One region of the Caldanaerobacter subterraneus subsp. tengcongensis MB4 genome, then DNA from elsewhere that is predicted to be linked to it. Evidence: riboswitches for the same ligand, from Rfam matches in the RefSeq annotation. Region 1 holds a riboswitch; each other region holds the start of a gene.
What was found. Region 1 has a riboswitch for thiamine pyrophosphate ahead of TTE_RS08295 (hydroxymethylpyrimidine/phosphomethylpyrimidine kinase). Riboswitches for the same ligand answer to the same signal wherever they lie in the genome.
Positions count from the first base shown of each region.

Region 2: another riboswitch for thiamine pyrophosphate. It lies ahead of thiT (energy-coupled thiamine transporter ThiT); the one in region 1 lies ahead of TTE_RS08295 (hydroxymethylpyrimidine/phosphomethylpyrimidine kinase).
Region 3: another riboswitch for thiamine pyrophosphate. It lies ahead of thiC (phosphomethylpyrimidine synthase ThiC); the one in region 1 lies ahead of TTE_RS08295 (hydroxymethylpyrimidine/phosphomethylpyrimidine kinase).
Region 4: another riboswitch for thiamine pyrophosphate. It lies ahead of thiD (bifunctional hydroxymethylpyrimidine kinase/phosphomethylpyrimidine kinase); the one in region 1 lies ahead of TTE_RS08295 (hydroxymethylpyrimidine/phosphomethylpyrimidine kinase).

Region 1 is NC_003869.1:1,679,987-1,683,584, forward strand. It holds gene thiW (energy coupling factor transporter S component ThiW) at 1-93, opposite strand, end outside; partial or broken gene TTE_RS08285 (hydroxyethylthiazole kinase) at 90-320, opposite strand; gene thiE (thiamine phosphate synthase) at 328-969, opposite strand; partial or broken gene TTE_RS08295 (hydroxymethylpyrimidine/phosphomethylpyrimidine kinase) at 1,059-1,379, opposite strand; TPP riboswitch at 1,436-1,538, opposite strand; gene TTE_RS08300 (transposase) at 1,995-2,498, shown strand; tRNA gene TTE_RS08305 (tRNA-Cys) at 2,631-2,705, opposite strand; tRNA gene TTE_RS08310 (tRNA-Gly) at 2,709-2,784, opposite strand; tRNA gene TTE_RS08315 (tRNA-Phe) at 2,790-2,865, opposite strand; tRNA gene TTE_RS08320 (tRNA-Asp) at 2,870-2,946, opposite strand; tRNA gene TTE_RS08325 (tRNA-Val) at 2,948-3,023, opposite strand; gene hslO (Hsp33 family molecular chaperone HslO) at 3,097-3,598, opposite strand, start outside.
Region 2 is NC_003869.1:2,398,253-2,401,850, reverse strand. It holds gene TTE_RS12025 (ABC transporter ATP-binding protein) at 1-247, shown strand, start outside; gene TTE_RS12020 (ABC transporter ATP-binding protein) at 274-2,127, shown strand; TPP riboswitch at 2,192-2,295, shown strand; gene thiT (energy-coupled thiamine transporter ThiT) at 2,359-2,997, shown strand; gene TTE_RS12010 (phosphatase PAP2 family protein) at 3,135-3,598, shown strand, end outside.
Region 3 is NC_003869.1:1,522,475-1,526,072, reverse strand. It holds gene TTE_RS07465 (SWIM zinc finger family protein) at 1-585, shown strand, start outside; gene TTE_RS07460 (RQC domain-containing protein) at 644-1,225, shown strand; TPP riboswitch at 1,277-1,379, shown strand; gene thiC (phosphomethylpyrimidine synthase ThiC) at 1,448-2,746, shown strand; gene TTE_RS07450 (QueT transporter family protein) at 2,865-3,347, shown strand; gene queF (preQ(1) synthase) at 3,337-3,598, shown strand, end outside.
Region 4 is NC_003869.1:2,138,045-2,141,642, reverse strand. It holds gene TTE_RS10655 (ABC transporter permease) at 1-379, shown strand, start outside; gene TTE_RS10650 (ABC transporter permease) at 384-1,145, shown strand; TPP riboswitch at 1,269-1,371, shown strand; gene thiD (bifunctional hydroxymethylpyrimidine kinase/phosphomethylpyrimidine kinase) at 1,431-2,222, shown strand; gene TTE_RS10640 (3-oxoacyl-ACP reductase) at 2,242-3,003, shown strand; gene thiE (thiamine phosphate synthase) at 3,030-3,598, shown strand, end outside.

The sequences.
Region 1 (3,598 bases):
GGCAACACCTACACTAAACCATACATATTGAGAAGTCAAGGTGCCTATAGCAATAATAAGTGCCATAAAAACCATACGATGTATTTTATTCATACTTCCACCTTCCTATCTTTTTCTATTATCTCCGGCGTGAGATTATATATCTCATCAAAAAATGTCACTTTAAAACTGCCGGGCCCTTTGACATTGCTGCTTTGAGCAGCTCTTTCCCCTGCTATTCCAAAAGCTACAAAAGCTTCTACTGTAGCTTCAAAATAATCTTCACATACTCCGCAGAAGCTTGCTACTACAGAGGTAAGCATACAACCTGTGCCGGTGATTCTTTTTTCATTTCAAATTCCTCCTATCGTTTATCGCTTTTGCTATAACCTCCAAAAGTTTTCTTGTATTGTTTTCTATATCCCCATAAAATACAGCTGAAACTGAAGATATCCCGTCTACTCCCGACTTTAACATGACTTCATAAGCATTATCCTTCGTTATACCTCCTATTGCAACGACTGGAATAGTAACAGCCTCTTTTATCCTTTTCAGCCCTTCTATTCCAATGGCTTCCGCTTCCGGCTTTGTAGGAGTCTTAAACACTGCTCCTACCCCTAAATAATCCGCTCCATCCCTTTGTGCTTTTAAAGCTTCCTCCACTGTCCTCGCTGATACCCCTACTATTTTATGAGGACCTATCATTCTCCTTACAACATCTGCTGGCAAATCCTCCTGTCCAACGTGAACTCCATCTGCATCTACTGCCAAAGCTATATCCACTCTGTCGTTAATAATGAGAGGAATTTTATTTCTTTTTGTCACTTCTTTAACTTTAAGAGCAATTTCATAAAATTCCCTACTTGATATATCTTTTTCTCTCAGTTGAATTATTGTTGCACCGCCTTTTATTGCTAGTTCTACTGCGTCAGCAATATCCATATCCTTTATGTAAGACCTATCCGTTATAGCATAAAGGGTTAAGTCCATATCTCACACCTTCCTTATTTCTATATTCCAAAAATGGTTAGTGGGACCTACTCCATGCCCTATGGCCAATGAATGTTTTATAGCCCCTGCATGACAGGGTCCAGCACAGCATTTTTTACATTGTAATCTTTTAATCCTTTTGCAATCATCTTAATTATGTCTTCATTAGACACCATACCTATCTTCACTGCACAGGGATACAAATCCTCAAAAATTGCCCTCATTTGCAGATACACCATATCAGGACTTATATCCTCAATTCCTAAAACCCCCATGGTATTTTGCGCTGTTATTGAAGTAATGACACTCATGCCGTATACTCCATGGGCTGAAAAAGTCTTTAAATCTGCTTGAATTCCTGCTCCTCCCCCAGAGTCAGAACCGGCAATTGTAAGAGCTAACTTCCATATGACCACCTCCAAAATAATAAAATGAGCCCACCTGTTCAGGTGAGCACTTTTTACAGACTCAATAAAACGTGCTTCCCTTCGCAGGCATTACCCTGGTCAGGTTCTAAGGGTCGGGAACGAATCCCCTCTCAGCCATTTCTGGCTCCCCTAGCACTTGAGTATTTAATTTTTCAATTACAGCTTTATTTTTATTATATCATAAAGATTAAAAAAATTGAATTCCTACAATTTCCACGTCCGTGTCAAGGTTTCGCAGGTAAAATTTTTTAAAAAATGGTTCTATAATAAATGTTGGGGTGGATGAAAAACATCCTACAAAAAAAGAGCGCACTTATTCTGAATGCCTGCTATAATAGAAGTGGTTAAAACAACCCAACAAAAGGAAGCATCAGAATAAGTGCAAAGTAATTATATCACAAATCTTTTAAAATCTGAAGATATAATTTGGGAAAACATTATAGGAAATGACGATAGAATAGAGTTTCACATCAAAATGAAGCAAAAGCCTCACGTTTGTCCAAAATGCGGGAAATTAACATCTAAAATTAAGGAAATTCTGGAGAGAGGAAATATCATTGCATTGTTGTAGACCCCAAAGAAAGAAAAATTTTAGATATTTTAAATGACAGAAAGCAAGAGAATTTAAGTGAATATTTCAAAAGATTTAGAAACAGAAACAAAGTAAAATGGGTTACTATAGATATGTGGAGACCTTTTGCTGATATAACAAAAATATATTTTAAAGGAGCCAAAATAGCCATAGACAAATTTCATTTTACAAGGTATGTATATTGGGCAGTAGAGAATGTAAGAAAGAGAGTACAAAAGGAATTGCCGGCTAATAAAAGAAAATATTTTAAAAAGAGCTGGAGGCTGCTTTTTGCAAAATACGATACTTTGACAGAAAAACAAAAAGAAAAAGTAGAAGTAATGTTTTGGTACAGTGATGATTTAAAGATGGCATACCAGTTAAAAGAACAATTCGATAAAGTATTAAAAAACCAATCTTCAGAAGAAACAAAAATAGAATTAAAAAACGGATACAACCAGCCAAAGAAAGCAAAATTGATGAATTTAAGAGACGTGTGCAGGTATTTAACAGTTGGTTTGAAGAAATAACTAATGCGAGTGTTTCCTTATAGTAACTCTGTAACAGAAGGTTATAATAACAAAATCATATATGAAAAACTAAGAGGTAGGCATTCAGAAAAATACCCACCCCAACTATTGACAAAGAGCCACTATATTTTATGGAGGCGACACCCGGATTCGAACCGGGGAATCGGGGTTTTGCAGACCCCTGCCTTACCGCTTGGCTATGTCGCCTTATGGAGCGGGCAACGAGACTCGAACTCGCGACCCTCACCTTGGCAAGGTGATGCTCTGCCAACTGAGCTATGCCCGCTTGGATGGTGCCCCGAAGTGGAATCGAACCACTGACACAGGGATTTTCAGTCCCTTGCTCTACCTACTGAGCTATCGGGGCAGGATGGCGACCCAGAAGGGACTTGAACCCTCGGCCTCCAGCGTGACAGGCTGGCGCTCTAACCAGCTGAGCTACTGGGCCATGGTGGTCGCGATAGGACTTGAACCTATGACCCCCTGCTTGTAAGGCAGGTGCTCTCCCAGCTGAGCTACACGACCAATTTTGCTCCATGCAAGTAATAGTATACATAAAAAACTCTCAATAGTCAACACCCAATTTCATAAATCAGCATCAATTTTCCGCTTCTTTTAAAAGCTCCTCAAGTCTTTCTCTAGTTATAAAATACTTTTTGCCGCAGAAATGGCACACAGTCTCAATACCTTGTTCTTCTTTAATAAGTTTTTGTATCTCTTCTTTCCCTAAGGCAAGAATAGCACTCTCGAATCTTTCCTGTGAACAGTCGCACTCGTATTTTAGCGGTATTTTCTCTAAAAATTTTACTTCTTCCTCTTCAAAAATAGAGGTCAAAATATCTTCCGGAGTCTTCCCCTGCCTCAAAAGGTCTGTTACAGAGGTAATTTGACCAATAGCCTTTTCAAGCTTTAATATTACCTCTTCTTTTACATCGGGAAGGAGCTGAAGTATAAACCCTCCCGCTGTCAGCACATCCCCTTCCTTCCCCACTAAAACTCCTAATCCTACAGCAGAGGGAATCTGCTCAGAAGTGTAAAAGTAATAGGCTATGTCATCTCCAATTTCTCCTGTCTGGATCTCCACCGTCCCTATGTAAGGC
Region 2 (3,598 bases), 720 kb from region 1:
TGAGAGTTTTTCTGCCCTTGACTTTAGGACAGAAGCAGCTTTAAGGAAAGCTATTAAGGAAAAGCTAAAAGGCAGCACTGTCATAATGGTATCTCAAAGAGTTTCTACCCTTTTTAATGCAGATCAGATAATTGTTTTGGAGGAAGGAAGAGTTGTTGGCATAGGTAAGCACAAAGATTTAATGAGGACTTGTCCAACCTATAGAGATATTGCTTTGTCGCAGCTTAAGGAGGAGGAATTAGCATGAGCGGAGACAGAAAAGTAGATTCCAAAATGCCGCCAATTCCACATATGGGTAGGGGTGGAGGACCTCGGGCTTTAGTACGTGGAGCAGAAAAAGCAAAAGATTTTAAGGGAACGATGAAAAAATTTATAAAGTATTTGTCTGAGTATAAAATCTCTATAATAACGGTAATTTTACTGGCAATATTAAGTACCTCCTTTTCCATTGCAGGACCTAAAATATTGAGTAAAGCTATCACCAAAATTTTTGAAGGTGTGATGAACAGAATAACAGGTCAGGGAAGCGGAATAGATTTTGAATATATTGGAAGGATAATTTTAATCCTCATTGGATTATACGGGCTAAGCGCTTTATTTGGCTATTTGCAGGGCTGGATAATGTCCGGTGTTGCAATGAAAGTTACCTACAAATTTAGAAGGGAAATTTCTGAGAAGATTAATCGACTTCCTTTGAAATATTTTGAAGGCACGAATCAAGGAGAAATACTTTCTCGTATCACAAATGACGTAGATACAATTACACAGACTCTCAATCAAAGCTTGACACAGATAATTACTTCTGTGACCACAGTTATTGGCGTTCTGATTATGATGCTTACAATAAACTGGCTTATGACGTTGGTTGCTCTTTTGATTATACCTCTGTCTTCTTTAGTAATTGCTTTTATTGTAAAGTATTCTCAAAAATATTTTAGAGAGCAGCAAGATTATTTAGGGCATGTAAATGGGCATGTGGAGGAAATGTATGGAGGACATCACATAGTAAAAGCGTTTAATGGAGAAAAAAAGAGTATAGCCAAATTTGATGAGCTTAATAGCACTTGGTATGATGCTGCTTGGAAGTCACAGTTTTTGACAGGTGTTATGATGCCCCTTATGAATGTGATAGGCAATCTAGGGTATGTCGCTGTTACAGTTTTAGGAAGTTGGTTGGTCATCAAAAATGCGATAGAAGTGGGAGATATACAGGCTTTTATACAGTACATTAGGTCTTTCACTCAGCCAATTGCGCAGATTGCAAATATTTCCAATATACTTCAGCAGACAGCAGCCTGTGCTGAGAGAGTTTTTGAGTTTTTGGAAGAAGAGGAGGAAGTGCCTGACAATCCTAAGCCGATAAAATTGGAGGATATAAAAGGAGACGTTGAATTTAGGAATGTCAAATTTGGCTATAGGCCAGATAAAATAGTCATAAATAACTTTTCTGCTAAGATTAAAGCAGGGCAAAAAGTTGCAATTGTTGGTCCTACTGGTGCAGGAAAAACTACAATTGTCAAGCTTTTAATGAGATTTTACGATGTAAATGAAGGTGCTATCTTAATTGACGGTCACGATATAAGAGAATTTTCAAGGGAAGATTTAAGGTCCCTCTTTGGAATGGTGCTTCAAGACACCTGGCTTTACAATGGAACTATCATGGACAATATAAGATATGGCAGACTTGACGCAACCGATGAGGAAGTGATTAAAGCTGCTAAAGCAGCACACGTTCACAGCTTTGTCAAGAGCCTGCCTGGTGGATATAACATGATGATAAATGAAGAGAGTACTAACATTTCTCAGGGACAAAAGCAGCTTATTACAATAGCAAGAGCCATATTAAAAGACCCAAAAATTCTCATACTGGATGAGGCTACAAGCTCTGTAGATACTTTAACTGAAATACAGATACAAAAAGCGATGGATTATCTCATGAAAGGGCGCACAAGCTTTATAATCGCTCACAGGCTTTCTACAATAAAAGATGCAGATTTAATACTCGTTATGGACCATGGAGATATAGTAGAACAGGGAACCCATGAAGAACTTCTCAAAAAAGGCGGCTTCTATGCTAAACTTTACAACAGCCAGTTTGAGAGAGAAGAGGAGCAGCTTGTAAGTTAAAAGTATTGACACATAGCATAAAAAGTGGTAAAGTTAAAAATAAGCAAAACAAAATACGGGTGGTTATGTCCGCTGGGGGAGCCTGAAAAGGCTGAGACGGCAGAAATGCCGAACCCTTGGAACCTGATGAGGGTAATGCCTCCGTAGGGAATGCGGGCTCAAAAGGCACCGCATGAGGCGGTGCCTTTTTTCAGCGAACATAACCTCCTAAAAATGGAGGTGTTTTTGTTTATGTCCTATATTTTAAGCATATTTTCTGATTTTGCAGAGATAAAACCAGTGACCCTTTCTGTAATCCTAGCAATTTTGCTGGCAGCTTTTCTCTTGTATCTTATGAGGAAAAGTGTCAAGTTTGACACAAAAATGCTTGTTTATGGGGCCCTCTCAATTGCTATAGCTTTTGTTCTATCTTATATAAGGTTTTACCACTGGCCCCAAGGGGGATCTATTACACCTGCCAGCATGCTTCCACTGTTTGTTTTTGCCTATTACTACGGTCCCGGTCCAGGAATTGTCGTTGGAATGGCCTATGGGTTTTTGCAGCTGATTCAAGATCCTTTTATAGTACAATGGGTACAGGTTCTTTTGGATTATCCTTTGGCTTTTGGCGCTTTAGGGCTTGCAGGCTTTTTTAGAAAAAATTTAAGTTTGGGAATTTTAGTCGGCGGTTTTGGAAGATTTTTCTCCCACTTTTTGTCTGGAATATTCTTTTTTGCAAGCTATGCTCCAAAAGGTATGAACCCCATAGTGTATTCACTTTTAGTTAATGGCAGTATCATAGGAACAGAGGTTTTAATTTGTTTTGTAGTTTCCTTAATTCCTCAAGTGAGAAATGCCATAGAAGAAGTTAAGAAAAGAGCTTTGGCTTAAAAAGGGGATAGGGCCCCTTTATTTTTTTAAAATTGTGAAATCAACATGGAGGAATTTGAGGGTGAGCTCATAAGAGAGACATTTTATAAAAATTATGATAAGATAGAAATGAAGACTTTTAAAGAGGTGGCCTGTCAATGGAATTAAGAAAAATACTGCAGGACAAGGACAGAAATATATTTTTCTACATCAATGAGAGGATAAAATGCAGCCTCTTGGATAAAATAATGCCCAAAATAACTCATGCGGGTGGCCCTGTTTTCACCGTGTTTGTGACAGTATTTTTGGCCCTTTTTGGTAAAAATAATGTCAAAACGTCTGCGATAGAGGCTTTGTTTTCCCTTATAAGTAGTCATCTTTTTGTGCAACTGTTGAAGAGAAAATACACAAGGCCTCGCCCTTATATGGTGCTTGCAAATGCTAACACTTTTCGTCAATTATTAAAAGATTATTCTTTTCCTTCTGGACATGCGACTGCCAGTTTTTCTCTCGCAATGACTTTTTCAATATTCTTTCCCAACCTTGCAATTATCTTTGTTTCTCTTGCAGTACTTGTTGGACTTTCTAGAATATACATGGGGCTTCACTATCCTTCCGATGT
Region 3 (3,598 bases), 160 kb from region 1:
AAAATCATAGAGTTAGCTTTAAAGTGGGAGGAACAAGACAGGCAATATCCTGGTTTAGTATCAAAATGGAAAAAGATGAGATATGAAGCCTATAAAAAGCTTTCATTAAAAGAAGAACAAATGAAATTGGCAAAAGAGCTTTTGTTTGATGGAAATTTTGAATACTATCGAGAACTAAAGGAATTAATTACTGGCGATAGAGCAGAGTTTTACAATAATTTAAAACAAGAATTAAAGAGCTATAAGGGATGGCATGGGAAAGATATTTATCTTAAGGTCATATTAGAAGAAAATGACTTGAATGAGCTTATGGAGTTTGTAAAAGAAAACCCAACAAGAATAGAAGAATATGCAGATAAGCTAAAAGATAAGTTTAAAGATGAAGTTATTGAAGTGTACAAAAAATATATAAAACTTGCTGCAAGCTCTTCATCAAATAGAAAAGACTATCAAAAAGTATGTGGAATACTTAAAAGATATAAAAAAATAGCAGGAGAGCAAAGCCAAAAAGAAATTATAAATGAGCTAATGAGGTTGTATAAAAAAAGACCAGCATTTATTGATGAACTTAGCAAAATTAAGTAAGGCAGGACCAAAGAGACTCTTCATTAAAATAATGGGAAAAATATAAGGGGTATTATTTATGGGGAGAACTAAGCAGAAAGTAAGATATAAACTTAATAGTGGTGGGATTAAGAGCTTAAGTGATGAAGAAATTAAGGTTATACTCCGCGCGGCAGATGAACTGATTGGAACAGGTGGACGCAGTATGCTGGCAAAGATCCTTAAGGGTTCAAAAGATAAAAAAGTTTTAAAGTATGGTTTGAACAAATGTCCTTCTTATGGATATTACTGTGAACTTACGAGGGAGGAAATAACCAAACGGATTGACTGGATGATAAAGTCAGGCTATCTTAAAATTGAGTACAGTGGGAGACTTCCAGTGCTTATCTTTACGGAGAAAGGTTGGGAAATTGAACGTGAAACTTATGCAAATGAATTGTTAAATAAACTCACAGAGATTTTGGAAGATCAAGATTATAGTTTTGTTTATGAATTAAAAGATAGAAACCGAGGGATGATACTTCTTTTAATCGAAAAAATCAAGAATACGAAGAATGCCAGGTTTATACCCCTATTGAAAGAATGGAAGAGAATAGAATATAAAAAGGTTCAAACAGAGCTTCAAAAAGCAATTAATTATTTAATGGAAGTTGGATTTTGAGAAATTTTGTGATATAATTACTTTAACCTATTCTATTCTAAAAATTAAATACTCAAGTGCTAGGGGAGCCAAAAATGGCTGAGAGGGGATTCGTTCCCGACCCTTAGAACCTGACCAGGGTAATGCCTGCGAAGGGAAGCACGTTTTACGAAATTTGTAAAAAGTGCTCACCTTTTCAGGTGGGCATATTTTATTATTAAAAACTTCAAGGAGGTTTTTATCATGACTCAATTAGAATATGCCTTATCAGGCATAATTACAAAAGAGATGAAAATAGTTGCGGACTATGAAGGTGTGTCTGAAGAATTTATCCTAGAAGAAGTCAAAAAAGGTGAAATAGTAATACCAGCAAATGTTAACCACATAAATCTCGTTCCCAAGGGCATAGGAAAAGGATTGTCAACAAAAGTAAATGCTAACATTGGAACTTCCGATGCCTTTCCTGAAATTGGAAAAGAAATTGAAAAGTTGAAAGTAGCTATAGATGCTGGAGCAGATGCAGTAATGGATTTAAGCACTGGTGGCGATGTTAACAAGTCACGACGAGAAATAATCAAAAACTCATCTGTACCTGTTGGTACAGTGCCTATGTATCAAGCAGCAGTAGAATCTATATCAAGATACGGCAGCATTGTAGCAATGCCTGAGGAATTTATTTTTAAAGTGATAGAAGAACAAGCAAAAGATGGAGTTGATTTCATCACTGTCCACTGCGGTCTTACTTTAGAATCCCTTAAAAGACTTAAAGACAACAAACGAATTATGAATGTAGTAAGTAGAGGAGGAGCTTTTACAATAGCCTGGATGATTCATAATGAAAAAGAGAACCCCCTTTATCAATATTTTGATAGGCTTTTAGACATAGCAAAGAAATATGATGTAACGCTGAGTCTTGGGGATGGGCTTCGACCAGGATGTCTTGAAGATGCAACCGATGCAGCTCAAATTCAAGAGCTGATAATTTTAGGCGAACTTGTTAAAAAGGCTAGAGAAGCAGGAGTTCAAGTAATGGTAGAAGGACCTGGTCATGTTCCCATTGATCAAATCGAAGCCAATGTAAAACTACAGAAAAGTCTTTGTCACAATGCTCCTTTTTATGTGCTAGGGCCGGTAGTAACAGATATCGCTCCGGGCTACGATCACATCACTGCTGCAATAGGAGGAGCGATTGCTGCTTTTGCAGGAGCAGATTTTCTGTGTTATGTCACCCCTGCAGAACATCTTGGACTTCCTGACATACAAGATGTCAAAGAAGGTGTCATTGCTGCTAAAATTGCTGCCCATGCTGCAGATATAGCGAAAGGTATAAAAAAGGCCAGAGAAAAAGATTTAGCTATGGCAAAAGCCAGGGCAAATTTAGACTGGAATGAACAAATACAACTATCCATTGACCCTGAAAAAGCCGAAAAATACCGTGTAACTAAGAATAAGCCTAATGTGGAGACCTGCAGTATGTGTGGGAAATTCTGTGCCATGCAAATAGTGAGTGAATATTTAGGAACTCCTACTACAAGTTGCTAAGAGGCTATTTTTTAGTTCAAATTACTCATACAATCATGTTAAAATTAATCGCAGTGAGCAACAAAATGCTCACCTGGGTCGCAGTAACCCCAGTTAACAAAACAAGGGAGGTAATTTTGTGCCCAAAAAAAGAATAAAAGATTTAGCTGAAATTGCTCTTGTTGCAGCAATTTATTTCGCACTCACAATTATATTTTCGTCCATTTCGTTTTTACCCGTTCAATTTCGAATCGGGGAAATTACGAAATCCATTGTAGTATTCAATAAAAAATATGCTATTTCCATGATGATAGGAAATTTTTTTGCAAATTTGTTTAGCCCATTTGCTGGTGCAATGGAATTAATTTTTATGCCTCTTTCGAACTTAATAGGCTGTACAATTGGATACTACATTGGAAGACTTACTCACAAAGCGATAGGAGCTATATTCATAGCCCTTTGGATTGCAGCATCAGTTGCAATTACTTTAAAGGTTTCTGCAGGCATACCATTTATTCCGACTTTCTTAAGCGTGGGAGTAGCGGAAACTGTACTTTTGGTAACTGGATATTTTTTGCTTTTCACAATTGAAAAGAAAGGAGTTGTGAAATTTGACAGATAAATATAAAGAGAGAAGATTTGACATTTACGGTTACGAAAAAATTGACAAAGAAGTTCTAGAATCTATTGAATATGAGTATCCTGAAAAAAATACTATCGTGGAGTATATTACCGATGAATTTTCTTCTGTTTGCCCTTGGACAGGATTACCTGACAATGCAAAACTTACTATAAGGTATATACCCCACAAAAAACTTGTAGAACTTAAATCCTTAAAATATTACCTTACATCTTATAGGAATGTAGGTATAT
Region 4 (3,598 bases), 460 kb from region 1:
CCGGCTGTTATACCTACCTTTAGCGTTAATTTTGGGTTTTTTATTCAATGCTTTATTTTCCTTTATAATAGGATTGTTATCTTTTTGGCTGACAGAAATATGGGGCATAGCTGCCATCAGAAACTTACTGACAGGTCTTCTTTCAGGTGCCATTTTCCCTTTAGACCTTTTGCCTAGCAAAATTGAATCAATTATGCTAATGACTCCCTTCCCTTATATGACATACATCCCGTCAAAGCTTATATGTGATGCTAATTTTGACATTGAAATAGTAAATAAAGGATTGTTTATTTCGCTAGTCTGGGTGTTAATACTTGGTTTCATTGTTTTTTTACTTATGAAAAATGGATTAAAAAAATACACCTCTCATGGGGCGTGAAAACATGCTAATAGAATCTATAAGATTTTCAATTAAAAAAGCAATTCAATATAGAGCAAATTTGGTAAGCTGGTTTTTGGCAGACTTATCTTTATACACTGCAACATTTTTAGGCTATTACCTGCTTACTCAAAAAATTGACGTTTTTGGTGATTATAATAGAGAAGAAATTCTTTTTTATATAACCTGTTTCTTTTTAGTAAACAACCTATATGCAATTTTCTTTGCAGAAGCTGTTTCTAAGTTTGGACAATCAGTTTTAACAGGGTATTTTGATTTTGATTTACTAAAACCACAGCCTCTCATAAAATACATTGTACTAAAAAACCTAAATTTTCCTGCAGCTCTTTCAACCCCCTTGTTAATATTTCTAAATATATGGTGTATGAAAATATGTGGAATTAAATTGACAATAGCTTATATCATTTCAATTTTCAGTGCTTCTATTTTAATGGGACTTTTATTTTTCATAGTATACAGTTTTACTCTTTTTGGTTTAAGGTCTGAAGCAATTTCAGCGATAGTCTTGCAGCTTTTAACAATGGCAGAAAAACCTGATACGGTTTTCCCAAAAATCTTCCGTAATCTTCTCATATATGCAATTCCCATTTTCTTATTTAGTGCAATTCCTGCAAGGATTGCCCTTGGTAAGAGCAGTATATATGAGAATATATGGTGTTATTCATCTTCCTTATTATATTATTTGGTTTTAAAAATTATCCTTTACCAAGGGCTGAAAAAATACCAGTCGACAGGAGAATTGTGATTAAGATTATAAATTGCGTGACAGATAAAGCCTATAAAATTTGATGCTTTTGAAAATAAATTGGATTGAATTTTTCTAATCTTATGATATAATAGAAGCAAAAGAACTTAAAAAAATTGAATATCAAAGTGCTAGGGGAGCCAGAAATGGCTGAGAGGGGATTCGTTCCCGACCCTTAGAACCTGACCAGGGTAATGCCTGCGAAGGGAAGCACGTTTTACGGAATCTGTAAAAAGTGCTCACCTTTTCAGGTGGGCATATTTTTATTATCTTGGAGGTGAGTATATGAAATTAGCTCTTACAATTGCTGGTTCAGATTCAGGAGGAGGAGCAGGAATCCAGGCAGATTTGAAGACTTTTTCTGCCCACGGAGTATTTGGAATGAGCGTCATTACTTCAATAACAGCTCAGAACACTATGGGAGTTTTAGGAATTGAAGATGTAAGCCCTGACATGGTCTATTTGCAGATGAGAGCAATTTTTGAAGACCTGTATCCGGATGCAGTTAAGATAGGCATGGTATCCAATGAAGAGATTATAAAAACTATCGCAAAGGGCTTAAAAGAATACGGAGTAGAAAAAGTTGTTTTAGACCCAGTCATGATTGCGAAGAGTGGAGACCCTCTTTTAAAACCTGAGGCGATGAAAGCATTAAAGGAGGAGCTGTTGCCATTAAGCCTTGTTGTTACGCCAAATTTGATGGAAGCTAAGGAATTAACAGGAATGGAGATAAAGAACATTTCGGATATGAAGGAAGCTGCAAAGAAAATTTTAAGTTTAGGCGCAAAGGTAGTTTTGGTAAAGGGCGGACATTTAGAAGGAGAAGCGGTGGATGTGTTTTATGATGGAGTAGAATTTTACGAAATTAAAGCGGAGAGAATTAACACTAAAAACACACATGGGACAGGATGCACTTTTTCATCAGCTATAGCAGCAAACTTGGCTTTAGGATATGATTTGTTAGAGGCGGTGAAGAGGGCTAAAAGGTACATCACAGGAGCCATAAAAAATTCTCTTTCTATAGGGCATGGAGTGGGACCCACAAATCATTTCTGGAATGTTGAATTTAAAGAATAGAATAAGGAGGATGTTTGTTGTGGAAATAAGAGAACAGGTAGTTCTTGTTACAGGGTCTAGCCGAGGCTTAGGTGCTGCCATTGCTAAAGCTTTTGCTAGAGAAGGAGCCAGCGTGGTAGTAAATTATTATAAAAGCGAAGAAAAGGCGCAAAAATTGTCAGAGGAGCTGGGAAGAAATTCTGTTGCTATTAGAGCTGATGTAAGAGATTTTAATCAAGTAGCTTCAATGTTTGAAGAAGCAAAGAAGTATTTTGGGAAACCCGTCACTACTATTGTGAACAATGCGCTGATTGACTATGTTTTTGATCCGATGAACAGAAAAACTCCTGAAACAATTGAGTGGGAAGATTATTTAAAACAATTAGAAGGAGCTGTAAAAGGGGCCTTGAACACTATAAAAGCAGGACTTAAAGATATGAAAAAGATGCGCTTTGGCCGAATTATAAATATAGGGACTAATTTGTTTCAGAATCCAGTGGTTCCTTACCACGATTATACCACTGCTAAAGCTGCTCTGATCGGTTTTACACGCAATATGGCAAAAGAATTGGGAGAGTATGGCATCACTGTCAACATGGTAAGCGGAGGGCTTTTAAAAGTTACAGATGCGAGTTCGGCTACCAGCAAAGAGGTTTTTGATTTAATTGAACAGACCACTCCTTTGAAGAAAGTTACTGCTCATGAAGATTTGGCTGATGTAGTGCTGTTTTTTGCTTCACCTTGGGCGAGAGCGGTAACAGGGCAAAATTTGGTTGTAGATGGCGGCCTTGTGATGGATTGAATAAGGGGGTAAAGGTTGTGAAGAGGATAGACTTTACTTTGTATGCTATCACTGACAGGTCCTTTATAAAAGGGATGGACATAGCTGAAGCGGTGGAGATAGCTATTAAAAATGGTGTTACTGTGGTTCAGCTGAGGGAAAAAGATATATCCAGCAGAGAATTCTATGAAATTGCCCTTAAAGTAAAGGAAGTTACAAGAAAATATAATGTTCCTCTAATTATAAATGACAGAGTTGATATAGCCCTGGCTGTAGATGCCGAAGGTGTACATGTAGGGCCTGATGATTTGCCTGTTGGCGTTGTGAGGAGAATATTGGGACCTGACAAAATAGTGGGAGGGTCTGCGTATTCCGTTGAAGAAGCTTTAAAAGCAGAAAAAGAAGGAGCTGACTACATAGGAGCAGGATCCGTATTTGCACAGCCTGTAAAACCTGAAGCAGAGGTCATAGGTATAGAAGGAGTTAGAAAAATAAAAGAAGCTGTAAATATACCTGTGGTAGCCATAGGAGGGGTAAATAAAACTAATGCTTATGAAGTGATTTTGCATTCAGGAGTAGATGGGATATCTGCAATAGCAGGTATTTTTGATGGAGA